One region of the Megasphaera sp. AF13-6AC genome, then DNA from elsewhere that is predicted to be linked to it. Evidence: riboswitches for the same ligand, from Rfam matches in the RefSeq annotation. Region 1 holds a riboswitch; each other region holds the start of a gene.

Region 1 (4,251 bases):
TGGCCGTATCTTTAGGCGATGCGGAAACGTTAATTGAACATGCGGCTACAATGACTCATTCTCCGTATACGGCGGAAGAGTTGAAAGCTGCCGGTATCAGTGAAGGCTTGGTTCGGCTGTCCGTTGGCTTGGAAGATGCTCAAGATATTATTGACGATTTGAAACAGGCATTGGATAAAGTGAAATAAGAAGGCAGTAAAAGATAAAAGGCGATGACCGGAAGGTTATCGCCTTTTATAAAAAATGTAGAAACCATATATATTAAATATCTATGAATATACCAAACTTTTTAATATTACACCCCAATATATGTATGTGATAGGATGTACAAAGATTAAAGTACGTTGTATATTACTTTACTTGTTGCAAAGGAGAGTGTTGGTCAGTGGACGGAAATAAGGATGAAGTAAGAAAAGAAGAAGAGGCGGTTCAGTCTGAACGAAAAGATGACGAGATAAAGCCGAACGGGACGGCGTTATTCCCTTTTATTGTATTTGTAGGCGTGTACTTGGGGGCCGGGATTATTTTACAAATGCAGGGTGTGGAAATGCCCTTTTATCAGTTTCCTGCACCGTTGGCCTCTATCATCGGTATTATCGTAGCATTTGCCTTATTGAAAGGAAAATTTAGTGATAAGTTTAATACTTTCATTGAAGGTTGCGGAAATCCCGATATTTTAATTATGTGTATGATTTTCCTGTTAGCCGGAGGCTTTGCCGTAGTGTGCAAGGCTATGGGCGGTATAGATTCTACGGTCAACTTGGGGCTGACGTATATTCCGCCTCAGTATCTGGCAGCCGGTGTATTTCTTATTTCGGCTTTCATTTCTACGGCAACCGGTACATCTGTAGGCTGTTGTGCGGCTGTAGGTCCTATTGCCGTAGCTATTGCTGAAAAGTCCGGTACTCCTTTAGGACTGGTCCTCGGTTGCCTTATCGGCGGGGCTATGCTCGGAGATAATTTGTCCATCATTTCGGATACGACCATTGCGTCTACGCGTACGCAAGGCTGTGAAATGAAGGATAAATTTAAATTAAATCTTTGGTTGACTATTGTGCCGGCCGTGATTACCTTTGTACTTCTTGTTATCTTCGGCGGATCGGACGGAGCCGTATGCTCGGGAGAACATCCGTACAGTCTGATCAAAATCCTTCCGTATATTGTTGTTCTTGTTACGGCCGTTGCAGGCGTAGACGTATTTCTCGTCTTAGTAGGCGGTACGGTTTTGGCAGGCATCATCGGGATGGCTTACGGGGATTTAACATTTTTGTCCTTTATGCAGGCTATTTATAAGGGCTTTTCGGGAATGTTTGATATCTTTCTCTTGTCGCTTCTGACAGGCGGTTTGGCTGCTATGGTGAGCAGGGCGGGAGGTATTGCTTTCCTGCTTCATTCAGTGGAGAAATTTATTACGGGCAGCAAGTCGGCACAAATCGGTATTTCCGGGCTTGTTTCCATTACGGACATTGCCTTGGCTAATAATACGGTTTCTATTATTATTAACGGGGAAATGGCAAAGAAACTTTGTTATCGCTTTAAAGTGGATCCTCGTCGCTCGGCGGCCCTGCTCAGTACGTTTTCGTCTATTTTTCAGGGTCTCATTCCGTACGGGGCACAGATGCTTATCGTTACGGGCTTTACAGCCGGAGCCGTATCACCGCTTGAAGTTTTGCCGTACACTTGGTTTCTCTATCTTTTAGCTATTTCCGCTATTATATCCGTTTTTGTTCCTTTTTCGGACGGATTTATCAGAAAAGATCCGTGGAATTACGAGCATGAAACGGCGCAAAGCAAGGTTGACGCTTTGGCAAAATAAACACGGACACTATCCTTTTACAGACATAAAAATCCCTGCCCGAAGGCAGGGATTTTTATGTCCGCATTTAAAATGCAGGAAGGATGGAGCCTTGGAAGTGCTCTTCAATAAACTTACGAATCGGTTCGGATTGGTAAATTTCTACCAACTTTTTATATGTTTCATTATTTACGTCGTCGGCACGAACGGCAATGACATTAGCGTAAGGCGAACTCTTATCTTCAACAACAAGAGCATCCTTTTGCGGATTCAAGCCGGCCGGAATAGCGTAGTTCGTGTTTACGCAAGCTAAGTCCATATCATCGAGAGAACGAGCGATTTGAGCCGCATCGAGTTCCGTAATCTTCAGATTTTTCGGGTTGCTGACAATGTCTGCAACTGTTGCATCGACAGTCTTGCCGTCTTTTAACGTAATTAACTTAGCTTGTTGCAACAGTAACAGGGCTCTGGCCCCGTTCGTAGGGTCATTAGGGATGGCCACCGTAGAACCGTCGGCTACCTGATCAAGTGATTTATACTTGTGCGAGAAAACACCCATGGGAAGGATAATCGTTTTGCCGATGGACTTTAAATCGAGACCTTGTTTTTTGACGACATTATCCAAGTAGGGCTGATGTTGGAAGGAGTTCATATCCAAATCTTTTTGAGCCAATGCCGTATTGGGTTGTACATAGTCGTTAAATTCGACGACTTTAACCGTAATGCCCTGTTTAGCCGCTTCTTTAGCGACTTCATCCATAACTTCCGCATGCGGGCCGGCAGTTACGCCAATTTTAATTTCTTTGTTATCGCCGCCGGCAGAATTATTGCCGCCGCAACCGGTAATAAACGCGGCAGTTGCTACGATGAGGGCCAAGGTGAGGCCTTTTTTCAGGGAAATTTTCATAATATAACATCCTTTCATTAAAAAGCTTATGATGTGGAGCTCATACAAAAAAGCCGTCATTCAGATGACGGCTTTTCTTATCTTTTCCGTTCATCTGCCGGCATATGCCGTCGGACTTGGCACCTTCCCTGGCGGGGGTTGCCGCAATGTCATCGGGCCGTATCCCTCAATTGCTCTTGATGAAATCACATATATAATTGATGTTCCGTATTATAACATCGTGGAAATAAATCTGTCAACGATTTATTTCTACTAAAAAAGTACAGTATAAAATGGGGATAGAAGTACTTATTCTTGGAAGTTTAAGATCTTTCCTGGATTAAGAATGTTATTGGGATCCAGTGCGTTTTTTATCGTACGCATCAGGTACTTTTCTCCTTCAGGCGTAAACTTTTCCATATAGCGTAATTTTTTGGCACCGATGCCGTGTTCACCGGCCAGGCGGCCTCCGACGGAATATGCATAGGCATAGACTTCGTTGTGGAAGGCTTCGACCGATTTTTCCCACATTTCATCAGACATGTCCGTTTTGCATAAGACGATATGAAGATTCCCGTCACCGATATGAGCATTGATCTTTACTTCAAAAGGATATGCATTCCCGATGTCCATGATTTTTTCAATTGTATCGGCAATGCGGTGAACAGGGACAACTACGTCATCCGTCAAAAAGACTTTGCTGATCAACTCGACAGAAGTCTGGCAATTACGTCGCATGTTCCAAATGCGATCGTCCGCTTCAAGAACATCCACGGCACCTGATTGTTCGCAAATATCGGCTACTTGTTCCATCTTTTTATCCGCATCGTCTGCGTCATACGTTTCAACCGTTATGATGACATATACGCCTTTTTCATAACCGGGCATATTTTCATATCCGCAATAATCGGCACAGCCGCGAACATATGAGTTATCCATATATTCAATACTCGTAGGCTCAATGCCGGCTTTAATCAACTGCGGTACCATATGCAGAGCCGGAGTAGGCGAGTCATAGACGGCCAAGACGTCAAAACGATACGGCGGCAAAGGCGTGAGCTTCACTGTAACTTTCGTAATAATACCGAGAGTTCCTTCGCTGCCGATAATTAATTGTTCCAGACAGTAGCCTGTAGAGCATTTTTTTAAGATGCCGCCTACTTCGACGATTTCGCCTGTCGGTGTAACGACTTCAAGGGCGTAGACTTGATGGCGCGTAACACCGTAACGAACGGCTTTTAGACCGCCGGCATTCGTTGCCAGATTGCCGCCGATAAGACTGCTTTCCGAGCTGGACGGATCGCCGGCATACAGAAAACCGGCTGATTTGGCACGATTTTGTAAATCAATGGTACGCACACCCGCCTCGACAGTCATGTACATGCCTTCTTCATTAAGTTCCAAAATTTTATTCAGCCGTTCCATTAAAAGGACGAGGCCGCCGCAGACAGGAATAGCACCGTCTGCAAGACTGGTACCTCCCGAACGGACCGTGACGGGAACTTTGTAGCGGTTGGCCAATTTGAGAATTTGTGAAATTTCTTCGGACGATGCGGGAGCAACGGCTGCT
Region 2 (4,251 bases), on a different contig from region 1:
CCCATAACGTCCTTTATTCATCGCCACAAGTGTGCGAATAGCTTCTCGTTCCTCTGCATATTTGTCTCCCTTTTTTATGCTAGCTAAGCGTGCATAATATGTACTACGACTAATGCCAAAGTACTCGAGCATAAACTGAAGGGGATATATTTTTCTTAATCTTTCGATGGCAATTGTTTGTGCTTTTTTTTTACAGCTCTATTGGGTTTAGCAATTTCACGCATTTCTTTCATAAAGTCATCGTAAAAAGACATTTCATACTTCAACCGAGCGATTTCAGCTTCTAGTTCTTTTATCCGTTCTTTGTCTGATTTAATACTTTGATCTTTTGTGGGTGGTATTAGTTTTTTCGGTTTCATAGATAGTCTACCTTTAGGTTTAGGTTGTAATCCTGAGATTCCTTCATCTAAGTATCTTTTTTGCCATGATGCGATTAGGCTAGGATTATCTAAATTAAAATGTTCTGCTACTTCCTTAAAGGATAACTTATTTTTCCATCTGGTTTCAATAACTTTACGTTTGAAGTCTGCTGAAAATACCCGTTTAACCATTTTTCTATTTATATTATGATTAATCTTAAATTTAAGTAACCACCCATTTACAGTACTTTCTGGAATCCCAAGTTCTTTAGCAATGCTAAAAGAATTCCATCCTTTTTCAGAAAGATAAATAGCCTTTTCTTTTACTTCTTTTGAATATTTTGACATAAAAAACTGCACCTCCAAAAATTGTGTCCAATTTTTGGGGTGCAGTTCAACATAAGAGAAACCTTCTTTTTTATGCATGCATTTATACATTCTGTCGTCTCATATGACCTACAACACTTCCGACAATAAGACCGACTACAAACGGAGTAACCCAACCAAATCCGACTGCCGACAAAGGCATGGCGGAAACGATGGATTTTGCTGCTTCCAGACCACTAAGTCCGGGTAACGCTTCTACAAGTGCATAGGCTGTAACAGCATAAATAGCTCCTTTATAAGCTTCATTATAAGAAATAAAAGAGGCGAACGTTCCCAATACCATAAGTGCCAAAACCGGCGGATAACTGACACCGAAAATCCAACCGATATATTCGACAATACCGTCCACGCCGAGAAGAGCCGTCAATGCCGAAAGTATACAGGTCGTAATAGCAACGGCCTTATAGCTCACACGATTATTTGACGCCGTACGGAAGAAATCGGCAACAGCCGCAATCTGTCCGACAGCAGTCGTTAAACACGCAAGGATAACGGCTACACCCATGGGCAACATAACAGCCCCGCCGACACGCTTAATAACCAAAACTAAAAGCTCTGCACGGCCCGTATCCGCCGATACATCGGCACTTACACAAGCCCCCATAAACAAGAGGCTGCCGTAAATAATAAATAACAAAATAACCGATACGGCACCGCAATAAAACATCATGCGATTACGTTCCCGACTTTCAACATACCCTTTGTTCTCAACGGACTGTATAAACAAAGACGCCATAATAAAACTGACCAAAACATCTCCCGTATTATAACCGCCCAAAAAAGCATTGGTAAAGGAGTTGGTTACGGTCGGCTCTGCGGGAGTTCCAATGGGGGCTACTACTCCTAACACTCCGATAACCATTAGAATCAAGGCTAACAAAGGAGTCAAGAATTTGCCTACCTTATCAAGTACACTCGTTTCATCCGACGTAATCCAATAAGAAAGTAAGAAATAAAGAACGACTCCGGGAATAAAAGGAATATTAGAAAAGTTTCCCTGTATTCCTAACTGAATAGCCGTAGCACACGTCCGGGGAATAGATACGAAAATACAAACAATCATCAATAAGGTAAGCAAAATATTATAGGTATAAGGGCCGACCCTCTCCGTAATACGGCGTACATCACCATATCGGGAAATAATAAGAAGGGCAAAAATAGGTAATAAAATTCCCGACAACGTCAGTCCTGCCAATGCCGGCCCGTAAGAGGACCCGCTGACAAACCCCAGTTGTGGCGGAAAAATAAGATTCCCCGCGCCAAAATATGTAGCAAAAAAAGCAAACCCCAAAATCAGCACGTCTTTGACTGTAACCGATTTATGCTTAATACGGCTGTCATTCATGTCCTCCGACTCCTTCCTTCCAACGGCATATAAAAAACGTCATCTTGACAGATGACGCATTCATTACAGGCCATATCATCTGTCGTCACCCTCAAGTAACGCTGGAGTTGGCACCTTTCCTGTCGGAAGGTTGCCGCAGCTTCAACGGGCCAGTCCCTCGGCTGCTCTGGATGATTATTTTATTTGATTGAAATCATACAGGAATCGCCCTTACTTGTCAATAAAATACATGTTCGATTCACAGTATGATCTATCTGCCCTTTCTGTGGATAATACGGGGATCCGTGCCTGTTTACATCTTAGTTTTAAGCGCAAAGGTTGATTTTCTTTTCAGTTATTACTGCGCATTCACACCAACCATCCCCATTGCAAAGAAATTTATACACATTACCTCAAATAAAAGGAAGTGAAATAAAACGGCTTATTTATGCTATTTATATGATGATATTTTTATTTCATATCCTTATCATTTTAGATTTATCCACATTTTATTTAAAGTGTTACCAATGTACACGGCCTAAAAACAGCTTGTTTTAGGCACAAAAAAAGTTATGCACATAATTTTCTCAACAATGTGCATAACCTGTGTATAAGTTCTACTCAACCGGACGACTCCAGTCAATATATACGGTTGTCGCCTCCCAAATTTTACCCAATGCAAGTTTGAACATATCTAAACTATCATTCGGCATGCCTGATATTTCTTCAAATTCTGTAAGCCCGGTGAACCGTTTCAGTACTTTCGGCGTAGATAAATATTCATAAGCCGCTTTTTTTAAAGCCTCATCTTGAAGACAGACCGTTATTTCCTTCGTTTCTTCATCATACCCGATCCAGCCCTGGTTATCGGCACCGGTATGTGCCGCCACTTTAAACATTGCCATATATCATTACTCCTTTTCTTTCACTTCTTTGACACTACTTTCCGCTTCCCACAAAAAACCTTTCATAACAGCACGTTTTCCGAATCGTTCCTGTAATTTATCGATAGCCGTCGTTACCTTTTCATCAGCTAACCGTTTTTGGGTTGTCGGGTCTTTCGCAAAGAGAGAGTCCTGGATAATGGCGGTCTGCAATTTACTGACCGTAATCCCCAGTAACCGTACAGAACCCTTTCTTATCTTCTTAGCATATAACTTTCGTGCGGAAAAATAAAGCTGTTCTTCTGTATAAAGACCTATAGATTCAGACGACTCCGACCTCGTCTCTGTCGTAAAATCATTATACCGTATTTTCAAAGTTATTGTACGCCCCATCAACCCGTGTTTACGCAAGCGATGTGCTACTTCTTCAGCCAAGAGACGTAACTGCCGATCCACATCTTCCTGTAAGACCAAGTCATTTTCATATGTTTGTTCATTACCTATCGATTTCACCTGCTGAGCCGTTTCAACTCGTCTGTAATCTCTTCCGTGAGCCAATTCATAAAGCCGCTCAGCCTGATTACCTACAAGAGGGCGCAACTTATCGGGAGAGGCAGCCGCAATACTGCCTATTGTATCGTACCCGGCAGCCAAAAGGCGATTTTCTGTTACCTTGCCGACACCCCAAATCTTACGAATAGGTAAAGGTGCTAACAATTCCTCTTCTTTTCCATAAGGAATACAGACCAATCCGTCGGGTTTGTCCAAATCGGATGCAAGCTTAGCCAGAAATTTATTCGGTCCGATACCGGCCGATGCAACAAGACCGGTCTGTTCTTTAATGTCCTTCTTTACAGCCCGCCCGACTTCCAAAACATCCTTATAATATCCATACAACCCCGATATATCTAAAAATGCTTCATCTAAAGAAAGCGGCTCTATATACGGTGAATACCCTTCGAATATCTTCCTGATTTGACGGGAAATAGTACGGTAATAGGCAATCCGCGGAGGCAAAAAGATCCCGTCGGGACATAATTGTCTGGCCTTCTTTGTGCCCAGTGCGGAATGAACACCGTAAGCTCGTGCTTCATAGGAAGCCGTGGCAACAACACCGCGATCACTTGTACCGCCTACAATGACGGGACGACCGCGAAGTTCGGGATTATCCCGTTGTTCTACGGACGCATAGAAAGCATCCATATCGACGTGCATAATCCATCGTCTGACCACAAAACTTCCCCCTTTCCCGTCGGTTATAACATTATACAATTTTGTTCAAAATAAATATAGACAA
Region 3 (4,251 bases), on a different contig from region 1:
CTGCCGTCACACTGTATTGAATGAATCTTTCACTCTTTTTCATACACTCCCCCGTAAGAGAGAGAACGGACGAAAATCGTCCGTTCTCTTTTAACCTATTTTACAGGAATAAATCCCATAGCTTCAATCAGCTTTTGTCCCGCATCGGAACGCAGATAGTCCATAAAGGCCCTTTGAACCTTTGTAAGTTCACCGCTACCGACGATAAGTAACGGACGCTGAATCTTGTACGAGCCGTCAACAATCGTTTCCGGTGTAGCTGCGACACCGTCAACTTTTAAAGCAAAAATTTTTCCTTCATTTTGCTTAGCTACCCCGTAAGAAGCGTAGCCTACGGCATTTTCATTTTCAATAATTTTGGCTACGAGAGCTCCCATGGACGGAGCCTGGATGGCCTTATCCGTAACCTTCGTATCCCCCATAATTTTTTCCTGGAATACTTCATGAGCACCGCCGCCCAAATCTCTCGTTACAACGACAATTTCCGTTGCCGGCAGGGACGGATCCACTTCATTCCAAGTCTTATATTCACCGGAGAAAATCTTTTTTATTTGATCACTCGTCAAATTATCCTTAATTTTAGCAATGGGATTGTTGGGGTTGACGGCAATGGTCAATGCATCGATACCCACCTTGTATTCCTGATAGTTTTTTATTTTTTCTTTTTCGCTACTCTTTACTTCTCTGGCCACCAAGCCGAAGTCGGCCGTACCGTCAAGCAGTGCTTTAATGCCTGCACCGGAACCGCCGGACGTAACGTTAATTACAATATCCGCATCGGGCAAAGACGAGTCCGCCTTGTTCCATTTACCGTACTGTTCCGTAAAAGCCGTACCCGCTTTAGTGACAACCGGAGCCAAGGTTGACGAGCCGAAAAAGGTAATATCCGTCTTTTCCTTCGCCGTATTGCCGCCGTTACCGCAGGCTGCCGTAAAAACAAGACTTGCCCCCAGGGCCAATACTGCTAAAAATCTACGTGTAAACATATGACAACTCCTTTGTAATTATTGTAGAATACGCATAAAATAGTATCTCTTCTTTATAGTAGGTCTTCCGGAACAGCTTCTATTAAGCTTTTTCTTCCCGTATTGCAAAAAAGAATTTTCTTAAAACAACTATACGCGTATTATACTTAACAGGTATTATCTTACTGCATGCCTATATGACGGTCAATTGAGTATTAATAAGATAAAAATATGCCAAACCATTAATTAGTATATTTTATAAACAACCGTGATTCTATAGACTTTTTTATTAAAAATCCCCCTTGTCATTTTAACTTTGACAAGGGGGATTGGATATTATTTTACACTTTTGTAATCATATGTTTAAGCTTCCGGCTCGATTAATCCGTACTTTCCGTGTTTTCTCTTGTAAACAACGCTTATTTTATCCGTGTCGGCATTTAAAAATACGAAGAAATCATGTCCTACCAAGTTCATCTGTAAGATGGCTTCTTCCACATCCATGGGTTGGGGAGTAAAGGTTTTCGTTCTTACAACTTCAAAGGCTTCATCCGATTCGGGAGATTCCGTGACAAGGGTCGGCTTGAAGGACCCGTCCTTAATGCGCCGGGCCAGTTTGGTCTTATATTTATGAATCTGCCGCACCATCTTATCAAATACGATATCAATGGCTGCATACATATCTTCGCCCGTTTCTACGACACGCAGAACGACTCCGTCTACCCTCAGGGTAAGTTCCGCAATCTTTCTTTCTTTTTCGACGGAAAGCATGGCCTGTAAGGTCACATCAGTATCGAAATATTTCATGATTTTCTTTTCGTGTTTCAGCACATAATCCTTTAATGCCGCCGTTATTTCAAGGTTCTTACCGCGTACACTTGTTGCCATAATACATCCCATCCTTTCTGAAGACTCGTTTCTTTGTCTTCTTAATTATAATATTCGACATAAGTTTCCGAAATCCTTCTTTTTCCCTTAATTTTAATATTTTATTTTTGTCAATCTTTCGTTGACAACGTTGCGGAATTCATGCTACTATCAAATCCGTAATTAAATAGCCGTTCATCCAGAGCAGCAGAGGGACTGGCCCTATGATGCTGCGGCAACCCCCGCAAGGGAAGGTGCCAAGTCCAGCGGATTTCCGACAGATGAGTGCCGTATGTACGTACTGCCGTCACCTGTTGACGGCTTTTTTATTATCTTTATTTAGCTATATCCCCGTAAAGGAGCGACCTTCATGATAACCTTAAAAAATGTTACCAAAGTATACGGTACTAAAACGAAGGTTAATGCTTTAAGAGGCATCGACCTGAATATTAAGGCCGGAGAAATCTTCGGTATTATCGGCAAAAGCGGTGCCGGTAAATCGACCCTCGTGCGTTGCATTAACATGCTTGAAAGACCGACAAGCGGCCATATTATTATTGATGACCGTGATATGACGTCCCTTTCCGACAGCCAGTTGCGCCAGGAAAGAAAATCTATCGGTATGATTTTCCAACACTTCAATCTTCTTTCATCACGTACCGTTTTCGACAATATCGCCTTCCCCTTGGAATTGACATGCACCCCGAAGGACATTATTGCCAATAAGGTGGAAGGGCTTTTAGAACTCGTCGGTTTAAGTGACAGAAAGTTCAACTATCCTTCCCAGCTTTCAGGCGGACAAAAACAACGGGTGGGTATCGCCCGTGCATTGGCCAGCGATCCTAAAATTCTCTTATGCGATGAAGCCACTTCCGCCTTGGATCCGCAAACTACGACCTCTATTTTAGAGCTTTTAAAAGATATTAATAAACGCTTAAAAATCACGATTATCCTTATCACTCATGAAATGGCGGTTGTTAAAGATATTTGTGACCGCGTTGCCGTTATTGAAGGCGGATACATTAAAGAGTGCGGTTCTGTTGTCGATATTTTCACGGATCCCCAATCGGAAACAATGCAGGAATTCGTTAAGTCCGTTATTAACACGGAAGTCCCCCAAGGCATTACACGCCTGGGCGTAACGGATCAACCCGAAGAAGGCCGCAATATGCTCATTCGTGTTCGCTTTAAGGGGCAAGTTACGAACGATCCCCTCATTGCCAATGTAATTCGTCATTCCGATGCGGATATCAGTATTTTGTACGGAAATATCGATTATATTCAAAACATTCCCTTCGGCTACCTGATTTTTACTATTATCGGCTCCTTGGAAAATCAAGTAAAGGCCTTTGATTATATTAAAAGCTTACCCGTAGAAAGTGAGGTCCTCGGCTATGTCCCCGGAAATCGTTAAACTCTTATTACAAGGCGTAGAAGAAACAATATTCATGGTTGCCGTTTCGGGAATCATTGCTACCGGCATCGGTATCCCCTTGGGCATTCTTTTGGTTACGACAGACAAGGGGCATATCCTTGAGAATGCACCGATTAACCGAGTCTTCGGCACGATTGTCAACATCATTCGTTCCGTGCCCTTTATCATTCTCATGGTTGCCATCATTCCCTTTACCAAACTGGTAGCCGGCACCTCCATCGGTACCTTGGCGGCTTGCGTTCCCTTGACGATTGTCGCCATTCCATTCCTCAGCCGTTTGGTCGAAACGTCCGTACGCGACATCGACTACGGTCTCATTGAGGCGGCTCAATCCATGGGCGCTACTCCCTTTCAAATTATTCGCAAAGTCTTGTTACCCGAAGCTTTGCCTACTATTATCAACAACATTACGGTTCTTATCGTCAGCCTTATCGGTTCTTCCGCCATGGCCGGTGCCGTCGGCGGCGGCGGTTTGGGGGACATTGCCATTCGTTACGGCTACCAGCGATTCCGTACGGACGTCATGTTGGCGACTATTGTCATCTTAATCATAGGCGTCAACGCCATTCAAGCCTTCGGCGATTTCCTTTCTCGTAAAACAAATAAACGCTAAATTTCAGTGTAAACACAAAGAAGAGGCCCGTGCGGACACGGGTCTCTTCTTTTCATCTCTTATATCTTATAAAAAGTCTTTAATTTTTTCGCGCTTGCCCCAGTTACGCAATTTACTGAGCGCCTTGCCTTCAATCTGGCGAATACGTTCACGCGTAACGTTAAAATGTTGACCCACTTCTTCAAGGGTTCTCGGTCTGCCGTCCTTCAAGCCGAAACGTAAGTAAAGGACCTTTCGTTCTCTATCCGTAAGACACGAGAACACATCTTCTATCTGTTCTTTCAGTAAGATAAAGGAAGCCGCGTCATCAGGGGCTATGGCTTCCTGATCTTCAATGAAGTCTCCCAAATGCGAGTCTTCTTCTTCACCGA
Region 4 (4,251 bases), on a different contig from region 1:
TTATTTAATTGTTAACGATGACCTGGAGACTGCCGTCAGCAAGGCGAAAGCCGTCATTACGGCAGAAGCGTGTCGTTCACGACGAAATAGCGGGATTATAGAAAATTTAAAAAAAATGTATACGTTACAATAGGAGAGTGTAATTATGTTAATTCAACCGACGCTGGAATCATTAATGAAAAAAGTGGACAGTAAATATACACTGGTTACCTTAGCGGCAAAAAGAGCCAGAGAGTTGACGGACGGTGATGCTCCGTTTGTAGATGTAAATACAAATAAGGTTGTTTCCGTGGCTATGGAAGAAATTAATGAAGGCAAAATTAAATATGAAACACCTCAAGCAGGTATAAAATAAAGCGAGGGTGACTTCTCATGTCTTTGCGAGACAAGCATGTCCTACTTATCATAAGCGGCGGCATAGCTGCTTATAAGACGGCTATTATTGCCAGTACGTTACGCAAGCAGGGTGCTCAGGTTAAATGCGTTATGACAAAGCATGCGACGGAATTTATTACGCCTTTAACGTTGCGTGAGATTTCGGGCAATCCCGTAGCCGTTTCTATGTTCGCCGACGTACCGGAGTTTCATGTAGAGCATATCGCCTTGGCCGAATGGGCTCACGTAGTCCTTGTAGCACCGGCAACAGCCAATATTATCGGTAAAGCGGCCAACGGTGTTGCCGACGATATGGCGACAACCGTATTAATGGCTACGACGGCACCTGTAATGGTCTGTCCCGCCATGAACACGAATATGTGGAACAACAAAATCGTTCAAAGGAATGTACAAATCCTGAAAGATTGCGGTTATACGATTATGCAGCCCGATTCGGGAGTGTTAGCGTGCGGGACTGTCGGTGCCGGCCGTTTGCCCGCTCCGGAACGTATTATAGAAGCGCTTGAATATGTAGCAGATGAACGAAAAGAGTTGTGCGGGCAAAAGGTCATCGTCACTGCCGGCGGTACGCGCGAAGCCCTGGACCCGGTGCGTTATATAGGAAATCATTCCAGCGGGCGCATGGGATTCGCCATTGCCAGGGCGGCAGCCAAATGCGGTGCCGACGTAACTTTGGTAGCGGCTCCTACAGACCTTGTGACCCCCTTTAAGGTCAATCGTGTCGATGTCATGACGACAGGAGAGATGAAAGAGGCCGTAGATCGCTTATATGATGATGCGAATATTGTTATTAAGGCTGCCGCCGTCGCTGACTACAGGCCGGCAGTGCGGGCACAGCAGAAAATTAAAAAGAACGATGACAAATTAACGCTGAATCTTGTTAAAAATGACGACATTCTTTTTTCCTTGGGACAACGTAAGGGAAATCGTATACTTGTAGGTTTTGCCGCAGAAACGACGGATGTTATCAAATACGGCAAGGGCAAGGTGGCTAAAAAGAATCTGGATATGCTCGTAGCTAACGATATAACGGCGGAAGGTGCAGGCTTTAAGGGTACTACCAATATAGGTGCCTTTATTTACCCCGACGGGACGGTAGAAGAACAGCCGCTGATGAGCAAGGATGAATTGGCTGAAAGAATCATAGATCGAGTCATTGACATATACAACAAAAAGAATCTGTAGAGAAGAAGCGGAATTTCGAGTGAAAAGCTCGAAATTTCGCCTTTTTTCAAATGTTGTAAAAATTTATATTTACCCTTGCAATTTTTTGTGACCTACTTTATAATTGTTATCAGTCAAAACAACATATAGTTCCATCAAGAGTCGGCGGAGGGAATGGCCCTGTGATGCCGCAGCAACCTTCTACTTGGAAAAGGTGCTAAGTCCAACAGCCGTAAGGCCGAAAGATGGGTAGTTATCCCCTCTTTTGTAGAGGGATTTTTTTATTTATGAAACAGGAGGTTTATACGAATGGCAAAAAACCGCGAATTTTTTACATCCGAATCGGTAACGGAAGGCCATCCCGATAAAATGGCTGACCAAATTTCCGACGGTATTTTGGACGCCATCTTAGCTCAAGATACAAATGCCCGCGTGGCTTGCGAAACCTTGGTAACAACCGGGTTAGTCCATGTTGTAGGGGAAATATCGACAAGTTGTTATGTTGATATTCCTAAAATTATTCGAGAAACGGTGCGCGACATCGGTTATACTCGTGCTAAATACGGTTTCGACTGCGATACTTGCGGTGTTTTAGTATCTTTAGACGAACAATCATCCGATATTGCCATGGGTGTTGATGAAGCTAAAGAAGCCAAAGATGCAAAAGGCGGTGACAAAGACGAATTCGACGCTATCGGCGCCGGTGATCAGGGTCTCATGTTCGGGTATGCTACGAATGAAACGGAAGAATACATGCCGTTACCTATTTCCTTGGCACACAGACTGTCTCGCCAATTGACGAAGGTTCGCAAAGACGGTACACTTACCTATTTGCGTCCCGACGGCAAAACACAGGTTACGGTCGAATATGATGACGGTAAACCCGTACATGTGGATACCATTGTTATTTCCGCACAACACAGTCCGGAAGTAACCCGTGAGCAAATTGAAAAAGACTTGATTGAATTTGTCATTAAACCCGTCTTGGCTGACGGATTATTTGATGAAAATACGAAACTCTTTATCAATCCGACCGGTCGCTTTGTTATCGGCGGTCCCCAAGGGGATGCCGGTTTAACGGGACGTAAAATCATTGTCGATACATACGGCGGCATGGCACGTCACGGCGGCGGTGCTTTCTCCGGTAAGGATCCCACGAAGGTAGACCGTTCCGCTGCTTATGCGGCTCGTTACGTTGCCAAGAATATCGTCGCTGCCGGCTTGGCTGATAAATGTGAACTCCAGTTGGCCTATGCCATCGGTGTAGCACATCCCGTCTCTATTCGCGTAGAAACTTTCGGTACCGGAAAGTGCGATCACGATAAGGTAGTTGAACTGATTCGCAAACACTTCGATTTGCGTCCTGCCGGCATTATTAAGATGCTCGATTTGCAACGTCCTATATACAAACAAACGGCTGCATACGGTCACTTCGGCCGCAACGATCTCGATTTACCGTGGGAAAAAACGGATAAAGCCGAAATCCTTCGCAAAGAAGCCGGTTTATAAGTTCTTACATTCGGGGGGGACCGTTTCAGGTCTCCCCCTTTTCAGGAGCCTGTATGATTGCTCATGTCATCATTAATATAACAGCCAAAGGGCTGCAAAAAACTTTTACATACTTAGTTCCGGATAGTTTGAAAGAGCGTATTGTTATCGGAGCTCGTGTTCTGGTCCCCTTCGGCACTCGAAGGGAAGAGGGTATCGTAGTTTCTACAGAAGATGAACTCACACAAATTCCAGAATTTAAACTAAAGCCCATTCAGGCTGTTTTATCTGTTCAACCAGGAAAACAGGATGAAATTATGGCGACCGCCTTATGGATCAGTCAATATTATGTCTGCAACCTGGCTGATGCACTACGTCTTTTTTTCATTGAAAAACACGGTATAGCCTATGATTACGAAGTGAAACTTCGTGCCGAAGCGGATATTCCTGCGGCGTTAACGGAAGCGGAACGACAAGTTTTATCCTCCGTATCGGATCGGAAGGAGCATAGAGAAAGGGACCTGTTGTGCCGAGTGGATCCGCAAGCCTTGGATTCCTTGGTAAATAAGGGGATTTTATTGAGGTCTGAACGAGTTTTAAATAAGATAGGGCCTAAGACAAAAAAATGGTTGCGATTCATAAAAACGGACGTTGACAAAATATTGGCTCGTAAAAAACAACAGGCCCGATTATTGTCTTTTTTGGAAGAGAAAAAGGAAGCATCCTTTGATACTTTAATGGAAGCCGGTTACGGAAGAGTCGTAATCAATCATTTAAGCGAGACGGATTTTGTCGAAGTCTTTTACAGAGAAAAAGAGACGGTTTACCTGCCTACTGCCGCCGAAAAAGATGAAAAATGGACCTTAACGGCAGAGCAGGAAGCCGCCGTGCAGGCTGTAGAAACCGATGCGACAAGCCGGACTTGGGTCATGCGCGGCGTTACGGGTAGCGGTAAAACGGAAGTGTACATGCGGCTTGCCGAAAAAATAATTCGCAAGGGCAAGCAGGTTCTTCTTCTGGTCCCCGAAATAGCCTTAACCGGACAAATTGTGCGTCGCTTTACGGCACGTTTTGCCAACGAGGTGACGGTTATGCATAGTCAATTGTCCAAGGGCGAACGGGAAAACAATCGCCGCCGTATGGCAACGGGTGAGAGTGCCGTTTGTATCGGAGCTCGCTCTGCCGTATTTACTCCCTTTGCCG

The links. Region 1 has a riboswitch for S-adenosylmethionine ahead of PGX78_RS02870 (MetQ/NlpA family ABC transporter substrate-binding protein). Riboswitches for the same ligand answer to the same signal wherever they lie in the genome.
Region 2: another riboswitch for S-adenosylmethionine. It lies ahead of PGX78_RS00840 (branched-chain amino acid transport system II carrier protein); the one in region 1 lies ahead of PGX78_RS02870 (MetQ/NlpA family ABC transporter substrate-binding protein).
Region 3: another riboswitch for S-adenosylmethionine. It lies ahead of PGX78_RS02015 (methionine ABC transporter ATP-binding protein); the one in region 1 lies ahead of PGX78_RS02870 (MetQ/NlpA family ABC transporter substrate-binding protein).
Region 4: another riboswitch for S-adenosylmethionine. It lies ahead of metK (methionine adenosyltransferase); the one in region 1 lies ahead of PGX78_RS02870 (MetQ/NlpA family ABC transporter substrate-binding protein).

What each region holds. Positions count from the first base shown of each region.
Region 1 is NZ_JAQCUN010000027.1:6,275-10,525, forward strand. It holds gene megL (methionine gamma-lyase) at 1-188, shown strand, start outside; gene PGX78_RS02865 (Na+/H+ antiporter NhaC family protein) at 386-1,816, shown strand; gene PGX78_RS02870 (MetQ/NlpA family ABC transporter substrate-binding protein) at 1,884-2,702, opposite strand; SAM riboswitch class I at 2,790-2,888, opposite strand; gene PGX78_RS02875 (FAD-binding oxidoreductase) at 2,991-4,251, opposite strand, start outside.
Region 2 is NZ_JAQCUN010000006.1:4,461-8,711, forward strand. It holds gene PGX78_RS00830 (IS3 family transposase) at 1-132, opposite strand, end outside; gene PGX78_RS00835 (helix-turn-helix domain-containing protein) at 156-785, opposite strand; gene PGX78_RS00840 (branched-chain amino acid transport system II carrier protein) at 790-2,091, opposite strand; SAM riboswitch class I at 2,164-2,268, opposite strand; gene PGX78_RS00845 (hypothetical protein) at 2,688-2,975, opposite strand; gene PGX78_RS00850 (DNA polymerase IV) at 2,982-4,187, opposite strand.
Region 3 is NZ_JAQCUN010000016.1:10,671-14,921, forward strand. It holds gene pstC (phosphate ABC transporter permease subunit PstC) at 1-43, opposite strand, end outside; gene PGX78_RS02005 (phosphate ABC transporter substrate-binding protein) at 96-986, opposite strand; gene hpf (ribosome hibernation-promoting factor, HPF/YfiA family) at 1,329-1,853, opposite strand; SAM riboswitch class I at 2,025-2,120, shown strand; gene PGX78_RS02015 (methionine ABC transporter ATP-binding protein) at 2,203-3,246, shown strand; gene PGX78_RS02020 (methionine ABC transporter permease) at 3,227-3,880, shown strand; gene rpoD (RNA polymerase sigma factor RpoD) at 3,947-4,251, opposite strand, start outside.
Region 4 is NZ_JAQCUN010000004.1:19,371-23,621, forward strand. It holds gene gmk (guanylate kinase) at 1-133, shown strand, start outside; gene rpoZ (DNA-directed RNA polymerase subunit omega) at 146-355, shown strand; gene coaBC (bifunctional phosphopantothenoylcysteine decarboxylase/phosphopantothenate--cysteine ligase CoaBC) at 373-1,581, shown strand; SAM riboswitch class I at 1,710-1,812, shown strand; gene metK (methionine adenosyltransferase) at 1,870-3,069, shown strand; gene priA (primosomal protein N') at 3,123-4,251, shown strand, end outside.